Regions from separate parts of the Streptomyces sp. NPDC048288 genome, predicted to be linked through region 2. Evidence: riboswitches for the same ligand, from Rfam matches in the RefSeq annotation. Region 2 holds a riboswitch; each other region holds the start of a gene.
The links. Region 2 has a riboswitch for thiamine pyrophosphate ahead of thiO (glycine oxidase ThiO). Riboswitches for the same ligand answer to the same signal wherever they lie in the genome.
Positions count from the first base shown of each region.

Region 1 (4,043 bases), on a different contig from region 2:
CGCCGCCCCTGGTGGCCTTCCTCGACCGTACGGACAAGCTGGTGCCGCTCGGCCAGGAAGGCGCGCTGGCCGACTTCGACGCCCATTTGGACGAGGCTCTGGACCGCATCCTGGCCGAGGAGCAGAGCGCCGGCTGAAGCGTTGCGGCACGGGGCGGGATCCGCTCCGCCGAGCCGCGCGAGGGGGCGCAGGAACGCTTCTGCGCGCCCTCCGGCAGGCGCCGTGCCCCTCTCCTCGCACGGCCCGTCCGCCGGGGCCGTGCGCCGCTCTCACCGCTTCCGGCGCCGCCCCCGCCCGCCGCGCGCCGGAGCCTCCACGGCCGCGACCGCCTCCTTGCCGGGCCGGTCGGCCGACACCACCAGGGCCGCGAGCAGTGTGGTGACGGGCACCGAGGCGACCAGGCCGATCGAACCCACCAGGGTGCGCACGATCTCCTCGGCCACCAGTTCACTGTTGGCGACCGTGGCCACGCTGCTCTGCGCGATCGAGAAGAGCAGCAGCAGCGGCAGCGCGGCGCCCGCGTAGGCCAGGACGAGGGTGTTGACGACGGAGGCGATGTGGTCGCGGCCGATGCGGATGCCCGCCCGGTACAGCCCGCGCCAGCCCATCGTCGGATTGGCCTCGTGCAGCTCCCAGACGGCCGAGGTCTGGGTCACCGTCACATCGTCCAGGACACCCAGCGAACCGATGATGACACCGGCCAGCAGCAGACCGCTCATGTCGATCGACGGATACAGACCGTGGATCAGACCGGTGTTGTCGTCGGTGTTGCCGGTGAGCGCGGCCCAGTCGATGAACTCCGAGCCGAGCAGGCCGATCAGGCACAGTGAGACCAGCGTGCCGAGCACCGCCACCGAGGTCCGGGCCGACAGCCCGTGGCAGATGTACAGGGCGATCAGCATGATGGCGCTCGACCCGACCACCGCCATCAGCAGCGGATTCGAGCCCTGCAGGATCCCCGGCAGGATGAACATGGTCAGCACCAGGAAGCTGACCGCCAGCGCGACCAGCGCCATCACACCACGCAGCCGGCCCACCACCACGACGGCGAGCGCGAAGATCCCGGCGAGCAGCGCCATCGGGAACTTCCGGTTGACGTCGGTGACCGAGTACTGCAGGTCCTTGGGTGCGGAAGGCTCGTAGGCGGCCACGACCTGCTCACCCTCGTGCAACTGCCGGGACTGGTCGGGCTGCACGATCTCGGTGAAGGTACGGCCCTTGTCCTTGCCGGTGTCGACCCGGACCGTGGCCTTCTTGCAGGTGCTGTCGTCCTCCTGCTTCGAGGAACCGCCGTCGGCGGTGGCGGTGTCGCCGGTCGAGCCGCCCCCGGAGGCGTTGACCGACTTACAGCTGACCGAGACGACCTTGGTGACCGTCGCCTGCTGCGTCTGGCGGTCGAAGCCGACGCCGGTGCGCTCGTGCGGTGGGGCGCCGCCGGGCCACAGCACCACCAGGCCGACCACGACCGCGGCGGTGAAGGGGATCAGGATCGCCGCGATGACCTTGCGCAGATGCTTGGAGACAGGTGCGGCGGGTCCGTGGCTGTGGCTGTGCGAGTGGCCGTGCCCGCCGCCGGCTCCGGAGCCGCCCTGGGCGGGGCCCTCTCCGGGCGGGTGTGCGTGGGCATGGTCGTGGCCGGGCTGTGGGCCCTGTCCGGGAGCGTGGCCCTGGTCGTACGGCCGGCCCTGCCCGTGGCTGTGTCCGTCACCGGCACCATGGCCCCCGTGGCCGGCACCGCCGTCCTGCGGGGCGCCGGTGCCGCGCCTCGGCTCGGGGGGCGGATGAGGGTGCTGCTGCGTCGAGGTCACCGCCCGATCATCGCAAGAACGGCAGGGGCCCCCTGTTCACCGCGCCCGAATTGACGCTAGCGTGGAGGCACCTTTGCACACGCGGGAGCTCGGAGCACCGGGCTGAGAGGGCGCTGACCTCCGTATTCGCGATGTTTCACGTGGAACGAGTGATGTTTCACAGGGAACGCCGCCCGACGGAAGCCGCTGCGTCGACCGCCGAACCTGTTACCGGGTAATGCCGGCGTAGGGAGTAGGTCTCATGACCGACAAGGACGTACGCACGCCTGCCTTCAGTCAGGACGAACAGCCCATTTCGGGCGAATCATCCCTGGAGGCCGGGAAGTCCATCGGCTGGCACAAGGGGTATGTCGAGGGTTCGCGCCCCGACCTCCGGGTGCCGGTCCGTCAGGTGCATCTCACCAACGGGCAGTCGGTGACGCTCTACGACACCTCGGGCCCGTACACCGATCCGTTCGTCGAGACCGACGTCCGCAGGGGTCTGCCGCCGCTGCGGGAGAACTGGATCATCACGCGTGGCGACACCGCCGAGTACGCGGGCCGGCCCGTCCGTCCCGAGGACGACGGGATCAAGCACACCTCGCCGCGCGGCGGTCTGCGCAACCTGGACGCGGTCTTCCCGGGCCGCCCGCGCCAGCCCCGCCGCGGCCGGGACGGCGAGGCGGTCACCCAGCTCGCGTACGCCCGCCGGGGCGAGATCACCCCGGAGATGGAGTACGTCGCCATCCGCGAGAACGTTTCTCCCGAGGTGGTCCGCGAGGAGATCGCGGCGGGCCGGGCCGTGCTGCCGGCCAACGTCAACCACCCGGAGATCGAGCCGATGATCATCGGCAAGCGGTTCCTGGTGAAGGTCAACGCCAACATCGGCAACTCGGCGGTGACCTCCTCGATCGAGGAGGAGGTCGAGAAGATGACCTGGGCGACCCGGTGGGGCGCCGACACGGTCATGGACCTCTCCACCGGCCGCAACATCCACACCACCCGCGAGTGGGTGCTGCGCAACTCCCCCGTCCCGATCGGCACGGTGCCGCTCTACCAGGCCCTGGAGAAGGTCGACGGCAGGGCCGAGGAGCTGACCTGGGAGATCTACAAGGACACGGTCATCGAGCAGGCCGAGCAGGGCGTGGACTACATGACCGTCCACGCGGGCGTGCGGCTGCCGTTCGTTCCGCTGACCGCCAACCGCAAGACCGGCATCGTCTCGCGCGGCGGCTCGATCATGGCGGCCTGGTGCCTGGCGCACCACAAGGAATCGTTCCTGTACGAGAACTTCGAGGAACTCTGCGAGATCCTCGCCGCCTACGACGTCACCTACTCGCTGGGTGACGGCTTGCGCCCCGGCTCCATCGCCGACGCCAACGACGAGGCGCAGTTCGCGGAGTTGCGCACGCTCGGGGAACTCAACCGGATCGCCAGGCGTTTCCATGTACAGACGATGATCGAGGGCCCGGGCCACGTCCCGATGCACAAGATCAAGGAGAACATCGACCTTCAGCAGGAGATCTGCGATGAAGCTCCATTCTATACGCTCGGCCCGCTGACCACGGACATCGCGCCGGCGTACGACCACATCACCTCCGGTATCGGCGCCGCGATGATCGCCTGGTGGGGCACGGCGATGCTCTGCTACGTCACGCCCAAGGAGCACCTGGGCCTGCCCAACCGGGACGACGTCAAGACCGGCGTCATCACCTACAAGATCGCCGCCCACGCGGCCGACCTCGCCAAGGGCCACCCGGGCGCCCAGGAGTGGGACGACGCGCTGTCCGACGCCCGCTTCGAGTTCCGGTGGGAGGACCAGTTCAACCTCGCCCTGGACCCGGACACCGCCCGTGAGTTCCATGACGAGACCCTCCCGGCGGAGCCGGCCAAGACGGCCCACTTCTGCTCGATGTGCGGGCCGAAGTTCTGCTCGATGAAGATCAGCCAGAGCATCAACGAGCGCTTCGGCGGTGCGGCGGCCGAGGGAGCGTCGCCCGAGGAGATCGCGGAGGGGATGCTCCAGAAGTCCAAGGAGTTCGCGGCGAGCGGCAACCGGGTCTATCTGCCACTGGCGGACTGAGCCGCTCCCCTGGTGCCGTTCCGGGCCGTCCAGCACCCTGGACCGGTATCCGGGCCCCTGGGGCCCGCGAGGCATCTCTCACGGCACCACGGAGGAGTACGACGGGCGCGCGCCCGTCAGTTCCCCGGTGCCGCCTCGTGGACCGGGTGTCCGGCCTGCGCCCCCGGGCCGGG
Region 1 is NZ_JBICZD010000002.1:849,001-853,043, forward strand. Features, by position in the region: gene ACGFZS_RS10255 (SsgA family sporulation/cell division regulator) at 1-137, shown strand, start outside; gene ACGFZS_RS10260 (YibE/F family protein) at 270-1,808, opposite strand; TPP riboswitch at 1,880-2,057, shown strand; gene thiC (phosphomethylpyrimidine synthase ThiC) at 2,050-3,870, shown strand.
Region 1: linked by a shared signal. The riboswitch ahead of thiC (phosphomethylpyrimidine synthase ThiC) and the one ahead of thiO (glycine oxidase ThiO) in region 2 are both predicted to bind thiamine pyrophosphate.

Region 2 (4,043 bases):
AGCTCGACCGGATCCGGCAGCAGGGTGCGCTCGTCGGCGATGACCTCCAGCTTGACCAGCGAGGTCCCCAGCGCCTCCCGCGCCAGCCGGGCCGTCAGCACCGCCTCACCCGCCGTGAAACAGCCGGCGGTGTTCGGCAGCACCCGGATCCCCAGCCGTTCGAGGACCGACAGCACGGAACCCCGTACCCCCGGGTCCACCCGCCGCATCGCGACCGTGGTCAGCTCGGTCCCGGACGCGACCAGCGCCCGCTCCAGCACCTCCAGGCTCGGTGCGCCCCCGGTCCCCATGATCAGACGGGAGGAGAACGTCGTACCCCCGAGCACGAACGGATCGTCTGCCATGGCTCAGCCTCCCTGCACGGCGGTGAGGACTTCCACGCGGTCGCCCTCGGCGAGCGCCGTGCCCGGCCACTCGCCGCGCGGTACGACGGTCTCGTTGACCGCCGCGGCCACCCCGGAGGGCGCGGGCGTGAGGGACCGTACGAGCGTGTCGAGCGCGGTGCCCGGGGCGATCTCCCGGCGCTCGCCGTTGACGGAGATGGTGACGGAGAGGTTCATGCGGTCTGCTCCACGAGTACGGTGCCGAATCGCCTCGGCGTGAACGGACGGGCCTCCTCGGGCAGCTCCCCGCCGGCCAGCAGCTCCGCCATCACGTCCCCCGTGACCGGCGTGAGCAGCACCCCGTTGCGGTAGTGCCCGGTGGCCAGCAGCAGGCCGTCGAGGCGGGTCGGCCCGAGCAGCGGCGCGTTGTCGGGGGAGCCGGGGCGCAGCCCGGCCCGGGTCTCGGTGAGCGGCAGCTCGGTGATCCCGGGGACCAGTTCGTGCGCGTCGCGCAGCAGCTCGTACACGCCGCCCGCGGTGACCGTCGTGTCCCAGCCCAGCTCCTCGCTGGTCGCGCCGACCACCAGCTCGCCGTTCTCCCGCGGCACCAGGTAGACCTGGCTGCCGCGCACCACGGCCCGTACGGTCCGGCTGAGGAACGGCGCGTACCGCTTCGGCACGGTCAGCCGCAGCACCTGCCCCTTCACCGGCCGCACCGGCGGCAGCACGTCGTCGGGCACGCCCGCGAGCCGGCCGCTCAGGCTCCCGCCGGCGAGCACCAGCTGCCGCGCGCCGCAGGTGTCACCCGCGCGGGTGAGGACGCCGGTGGCGCGCTCCCGTACCACCTCCAGGCGCTCCGCCCAGTCCCGGTGGAACACCACCCCGGCCCGCTCGCACGCGGCCACCAGGGCGGCCGCCAGCCGGCGCGGGTCGATCTGGTGGTCGCCGTCGACCCGCAGCCCGCCGCGCACACCCGGCGCGAGCATCGGCTCCAGGCGCCGGCACTCCCGTCCCGACAGCCACTCCGACTCCAGGCCCGACTGCCGCTGGAGGGTGTGCAGCTCCCGCAGATGGGCCCGGTCGTCGGCGTCCAGGGCGACCGCGAGGGTGCCGCAGCGCCGGTAGCCGAGGTCCTGGCCGGTGAGCTCGGTCAGTTCGGCGGCGAAGTCGGGATAGCGGCGGGCGGAGGCCAGGTTGAGCCCCAGCAGGGTCTGCTCGCCGTAGTGCAGTTCGGTGACCGCGGCCAGCATCCCGGCCGCCACCTGCGCGGCCCCGCCGCCGGGATCGGGATCGACCACGGCGGTGGCGAGCCCGCGCTGGGCCGCCCGCCAGGCCGTGACCAGGCCGATGACTCCGCCCCCGATGACGAGGACGTCGGACGTATGTGAGGACATGGGCGTCCAGCCCCTCCCTTCGCCGGCATGACCCGGATCAGGTTCGTACGGTCGGAGGCCGCCAGCCTCCCTCTCAGCCCGGTGCGTCCGGGCTCCCGCGTGTGCTTCCCCGCCACCCTAGCCCGCGGGGCTCCGCCCCGGTAAGACGGCCTGGGCCGGTGCCGCGGAAGGTCTTGTGCAAAGTTCTGTGCAGGGTCCTGTGCAAGGGCCTGTGCAAGTCCTTGTGCAAGAGGTCACCCAGCACGCCCCCTGACTGACTCTCTGTCAGTTGTCTATCGTTCGTGTCTATGGTGATCAGGTGAGCGAGCAGACGCAGCAGCAGGGCACGTCACAGGCGCGACGCGTGGTCGTCGTGGGCGCGGGCATGGCCGGGGTACAGACCGCCGTGGCCCTGCGCGAACAGGGGTTCACCGGCCCCGTCACCCTGATCGGCGCCGAACCGCACCAGCCGTACGACCGGCCGCCGCTCTCCAAGGCCGTGCTGCTCGGCAAGGCCGAGAACTCCGCCTTCGAGGTCGACTTCGAGGCCCTCGACATCGAGCTGGCGCTCGGCCGCGAGGCGCTGGGCGTGCGCCCCGCCGACCGCGAGCTGGACACCGAGACCGGACCGGTGCCGTACGACGTGCTGGTCCTCGCCACCGGAGCCGAGCCGATCACGCTGCCCGGCACCGAGGGCGTGCCCGGCGTCCATTTGCTGCGCACCCTCGACGACGCCGAACGGCTGCGGCCCGTGCTCGTCCGGCAGCACGACGTCGTGGTCGTCGGCGCGGGCTGGATCGGCGCCGAGTTCGCCACCGCGGCCCGCGAGGCCGGCTGCGCGGTCACCGTCGTGGAGGCCGCCGACCGTCCGCTCGCCGGGGCGCTGCCCGCCGAGGTGGCCGTGCCGATGGCCGCCTGGTACGCCGACAGCGGCGCCGACCTGCGCACCCACGCGCGCGTGGCACGCGTCGAGCCCGGCGCGGTGGTGCTCGACGACGGCTCACAGGTGCCCGCGGGCGCCGTCGTGGTCGGCATCGGCGCCCGCCCCGCCACCGCCTGGCTGACCGGCTCCGGCATCGAGCTGGGCCCCCACGGCGAGGTGCTCGCCGACGACCGGCTGCGCACCAGCGTCCCGGACGTCTACGCGGTCGGCGACTGCGCCTCCTTCCCGTCCGGCCGCTACGGCGAGCGCCTGCTCATCCACCACTGGGACAACGCCCTCCAGGGCCCGCGCACCGTCGCCGCCAACATCCTCGGCGAGACCGACGCCGTCTACGACCCCGTGCCGTACTTCTGGTCGGAGCAGTTCGGCCGCTTCGTCCAGTACGCCGGCCACCACGCGGCGGACGACCGCATGGTGTGGCGCGGCGACCCGTCCGGCCCGTCCTGGAGCGTCTGCTGGCTGCGCGAGGACCGCCTGGTAGCCCTCCTGGCGGTCGGTCGCCCGCGTGATCTGGCACAGGGACGACGACTGATCCAGGCGGGGCAGGAAATGGACGCGGATGCCCTCGCGGATCCGGCCCGCCCCTTGAAGAACGCGACTGCGGCGCCCCGATAGGGGCGCGGGGCTGTGGCATATGCGGCTCCGCCGCGTGGGCGCGACCAGCCCCCACCCCGCCGCACCCGAACACCCACCCATCGCGCCCGAACCACCACAACGCCTACCCTTGACCTCGTGACCGAGATTGACGCAAACATCGATGCTCTCGTCCCCGCATGGCTCAACCTCCCCGACATCGCAGAGATGCTCGACGTCGAGGTGACGCGTGTGCGGCAGCTGGTCAAGGAGGGCCAGCTCATTGCCGTACGGCGTGGCGAGAACCGCGCGCTGCACGTCCCCGCCGCCTTCATCGACGGCGACAAGGTCGTCAAGGGCCTGTCCGGGACCCTGACGCTCCTGCGGGACGACGGCTTCAGTGACGAAGAGATGCTGGAATGGCTCTTCACCCCCGACGAGACCCTGCCCGGCACCCCCGCGCAGGCGCTGAGTGAGAATCGCGGTACGGAGGTGAAGCGCCGCGCCCAGGCGCTCGCCGTCTGAGGCAGCCAGTACCGACTCAACGGGGGACCAAGACGATGACCGACACCGCCCGCGCCCAGCTGGCCGACGCCCGTCTCTACCTCTGCACGGGCGCCCGAAAGGAGCAGGGCGACCTCGCCGAGTTCCTGGACGCGGTCCTGGCGGGCGGTGTCGACATCGTGCAGCTGCGCGACAAGGGCATGGAGGCGGGCGAGGAGCTGGAGCACCTCGCCGTGTTCGCCGACGCCTGCGCCCGGCACGGCAAGCTGCTCGCGGTCAACGACCGCGCGGACGTGGCCCACGCGGCCGGCGCCGACGTGCTCCACC
Region 2 is NZ_JBICZD010000001.1:951,554-955,596, forward strand. Features, by position in the region: gene ACGFZS_RS04210 (thiazole synthase) at 1-344, opposite strand, end outside; gene thiS (sulfur carrier protein ThiS) at 348-560, opposite strand; gene thiO (glycine oxidase ThiO) at 557-1,717, opposite strand; TPP riboswitch at 1,715-1,826, opposite strand; gene ACGFZS_RS04225 (NAD(P)/FAD-dependent oxidoreductase) at 2,016-3,254, shown strand; gene ACGFZS_RS04230 (Rv2175c family DNA-binding protein) at 3,372-3,737, shown strand; gene thiE (thiamine phosphate synthase) at 3,773-4,043, shown strand, end outside.

Region 3 (4,043 bases), on a different contig from region 2:
TGATGGTCCTGGAACATCAGCCCGACCTGCCGCCGGTGCGCCGGCACCCGCGTCTGGTCCCGGCCATCGAGCAACACCCGCCCAAAGTCCAGCGGTTGCAGCCCGGCCACCGCTCTGAGCAGCGTCGACTTGCCGCTCCCGCTCGGGCCGAGCACACACACCACCTCGTGCTCCGCGACCGCGAGGCCGACGGCGTCGAGCACGGCCCGCCCGCCGAACCGCACGGTGGCCCGCTCCAGTTCGAGAAGGGTCATCAGAACTCCCCCGTCCGGTCGGTCCGCAGCCGTTCGAGCACCAGCAGCGCCACCGCGCACACCACCATCAGAATCGTGGAAAGGGCCATCGCCTGGCCGTAGTTGAGATCACCGGGGCGGGACAGCAGCCGGGCCACCGCGACCGGCAGCGTCGGGTTGTCGGGGCGCGCGATGAACACGGTCGCCCCGAACTCCCCCAGCGACACCGCGAAGGCGAAGCCCGCCGCGATCAGCAGCGCCCGCCGCACCAGCGGCAGATCGACCTCCCGCCACACCCGCCACGGCGAGGCCCCGAGCACCGCCGCCGCCTCCCGCAGCCGCTCGTCCACGGCCCGCAGCACGGGCAGCATGGTCCGTACGACGAAGGGCACGCCGACCAGCGCCTGCGCGAGCGGGACGAGGATCCAGGACTGGCGCAGGTCCAGCGGCGGCCTGTCGAGCGCGATCAGGAACCCGAAGCCGACGGTCACCGCGGACACCCCGAGCGGCAGCATCAGCAGCGTGTCGAAACCCCGTACGAGTCTCCCCGCGTCCCGGCGGGCCAGCGCGGCGGCGGCGAGACCGCCGATCAGCACGGCGACGGCGGTGGCGACGGCCGCGTACTGCAGCGAGTTGACGACCGACTCGATCGGCGCGACCAGGAAGGTGCCGCCGTCGGCGTCGCCGAGCGCCCGGTAGTACCCGAACCCGCCGTCGAGCGACCGCCGTACCAGCACGGCCAGCGGCAGCACGAGGAGGACGGCGACGGTGGCGAGGACCCCGCCGAGCAGCGCCCACTGCCCGGTCCCGCGCGGCCGGCGCGCGGTGGCCTCCGGGGCGACCAGGCGCAGCGCGCTCTCCCGCCGCCGCACCGTCCACGCGTGCACGGCGAGGATCGCGCCGACCGCGACGAACTGCACGAGGGTGAGGACGGCGGCCGTGGAGAGGTCGAAGATCTCCGAGGTCTGCCGGTAGATCTCCACTTCGAGGGTGGAGAAGGTGGGGCCGCCGAGGATCTGCACCACGCCGAAGGAGGTGAAGGTGAACAGGAAGACCATCAGCGCGGCGGCGGCCACGGCGGGCGCGAGCGCGGGCAGGGTGACCTTCCGCCAGGCGCCAAGCGGGGAGGCGCCGAGCATCCGCGCGGCCTCCTCCTGCCGGGGGTCCAGCTGGGCCCAGAGCCCGCCCACGGTCCGTACGACCACGGCGTAGTTGAAGAAGACATGCGCCAGCAGGATGGCCCAGACGGTGGTGTCCAGTCGTACGCCCCACAGCTCGTCGAGCAGTCCGCCGCGCCCGACGAGCGCCAGGAAGGCGGTCCCGACCACCACCGTCGGCAGCACGAAGGGGACCGTCACCACGGCCCGCAGCACCTGCTTGCCCGGGAAGTCGAGGCGGGCGAAGACGTAGGCGGCGGGCAGCGCGACCAGCAGGGTGAGCGCGGTGGAGGCGAGCGCCTGCCAGGTGGTGAACCAGAGCACGTGCCGGATGTCGGACTGGCCGAGGACATCGGCGATCCGCCCGAACCGCCAGACCCCGTCGGCCTTCAGGCCGCGGGTGACGATCGCCGCGACCGGCCAGGCGAAGAAGACACCGAAGAACGCGACGGGCACGAGCATCAGCCCGAGCCGCGCCGCGCTCCCGCGCCCGGCCGCTACTTCAGTACGAGAGACGTCCACGTCTTGACCCACTGGTCACGGTTGGCGGCGATCTTCTCGGGCGCCATGGTCTCGGGGTCCTGGGCGGCGGGACCGTACTTCGTGAACTCGGCGGGCACGCTCGCGCCCTTCACCACCGGGTACACGAACATGTTCAGCGGCATGTCCTCCTGGAACTCCTTGGAGACCAGGAAGTCGATGAGCGCCTTGCCGCCCTTGCTGTTCCCGGCGTTGCTCAGCAGCCCCGCGAACTCGATCTGCCGGAAGCAGGTGCCGGTCGCGACACCGGTGGGCGCGGTGCTGGGCTTCGGGTCGCCGTAGATCACCTCGGCGGGCGGGGAGGAGGCGTACGACACCACGAGCGGCCGGTCGCCCTTGGCCTTCTTGCCGCCCGCGGAGCCGGAGAACTCCTCGTTGTAGGCCTGCTCCCAGCCGTCGACGACCTTGACGCCGTTGGCCTTGAGCTTCTTCCAGTAGCCCTGCCAGCCGCTGTCCCCGTACTGAGCCGCGCTCCCGAGCAGGAAGCCCAGCCCCGGCGAGGAGGTGGCCGCGTTCTCGGTGACGAGGAGGTTCTTGTACTGCGGCTTGACGAGATCCGCGTACGAGGTGGGCGGGGTCAGCTTGTGCGCGCTGAAGTACGCCTTGTCGTAGTTGACGCAGATGTCGCCGTAGTCGATGGGCGTGACCCGGTGCTTGCCGGCGTCGAGCTGGTACTCCGTGCCGACCTGGGCGAGCCCCTTCGCCGCGTACGGCTGGAAGAGGCCGTTGTCGAGGGCGCGGGAGAGCAGGGTGTTGTCGACGCCGAAGAAGACGTCGCCCTGCGGGTTGTCCTTGGTCAGGATCGCCTTGTTGACGGCCTGCCCGGCATCGCCGTCCTTGAGGACCTTCACCTGGTAGCCGGACTGCTTCTCGAAGTCCCGGAGCACGTTCTTGGAGACGGCCCACGAGTCGTGGCTGACGAGGGTGACGGTCTTGGAGTCGGCCGCCGAACCCGACGACGAACACGCGGACAGCGTGACGAGACCGAGCCCTATGGCCGCGGCCACGAAGGCCTTGGTGTGCGTGGTGTGCACTGGTGTTTTCCTCCTGGGGTGGACCAGGAAGAGACGCGGCCCTGCCCGCGGTGTGCGGGCAGGGCGCAACAGCTTGAGTGATGACCGAACTTCCTACCCAGAATGACCTGGGCGAGGTTCAGAGGGTCTGCGGCCCGATTGCCGCACTCTCAGCGCTGTGGCGCTCCCCTGTCGGAATATGAAGATGTGGTGGCCAGATCCTACCGCTCGGTGGCCGCGAGCTGACCGCAGGCGCCGTCGATCTCCTGGCCACGGGTGTCCCGTACGGTGACGGGCACCCCGTGGGCGGCGATCGCCTCGACGAACGCCTTCTCGTCCTCGGGCCGCGAGGCGGTCCACTTGGAGCCCGGCGTCGGGTTCAGCGGGATCAGGTTGACGTGCACGGGCTTGCCGCGGAGCAGCCGGCCGAGCCGGTCACCGCGCCACGCCTGGTCGTTGATGTCCCGGATGAGGGCGTACTCGATGCTGAGCCGACGGCCGCTCTTCTCGACGTACTCGAACCCGGCGTCGAGCACCTCGCGCACCTTCCACCGCGTGTTCACGGGGACGAGGGTGTCGCGCAGTTCGTCGTCGGGCGCGTGCAGGGAGATCGCCAGCCGGCACTTGAAGCCCTCGTCGGCGAACCGGTTGATGGCCGGGACCAGTCCGACGGTCGAGACGGTGATGCCCCGCTGCGAGAGCCCGAGACCGTCCGGGGCGGGATCGGTGAGCGCCCGGATGGCGCCGACCACCCGCTTGTAGTTGGCGAGCGGCTCGCCCATCCCCATGAAGACGATGTTCGAGAGCCGCGCGGGCCCGCCGGGCACGTCCCCGTCCCGCAGCGCCCGCATCCCGTCCACGATCTGGTGGACGATCTCCGCGGTGGACAGGTTCCGGTCCAGGCCCGCCTGCCCCGTCGCGCAGAACGGGCAGTTCATCCCGCACCCCGCCTGCGAGCTGATGCACATCGTCACCCGGTCCGGGTAGCGCATCAGCACCGACTCCACGAGCGTGCCGTCGAACAGCCGCCACAGCGTCTTGCGGGTGGTGCCCTCGTCCGTCGACAGATGCCGTACGACGGTCATCAGCTCGGGGAACAG
Region 3 is NZ_JBICZD010000009.1:123,237-127,279, forward strand. Features, by position in the region: gene ACGFZS_RS30635 (ABC transporter ATP-binding protein) at 1-254, opposite strand, end outside; gene ACGFZS_RS30640 (ABC transporter permease) at 254-1,852, opposite strand; gene ACGFZS_RS30645 (thiamine ABC transporter substrate binding subunit) at 1,888-2,964, opposite strand; TPP riboswitch at 3,037-3,144, opposite strand; gene rlmN (23S rRNA (adenine(2503)-C(2))-methyltransferase RlmN) at 3,165-4,043, opposite strand, start outside.
Region 3: linked by a shared signal. The riboswitch ahead of ACGFZS_RS30645 (thiamine ABC transporter substrate binding subunit) and the one ahead of thiO (glycine oxidase ThiO) in region 2 are both predicted to bind thiamine pyrophosphate.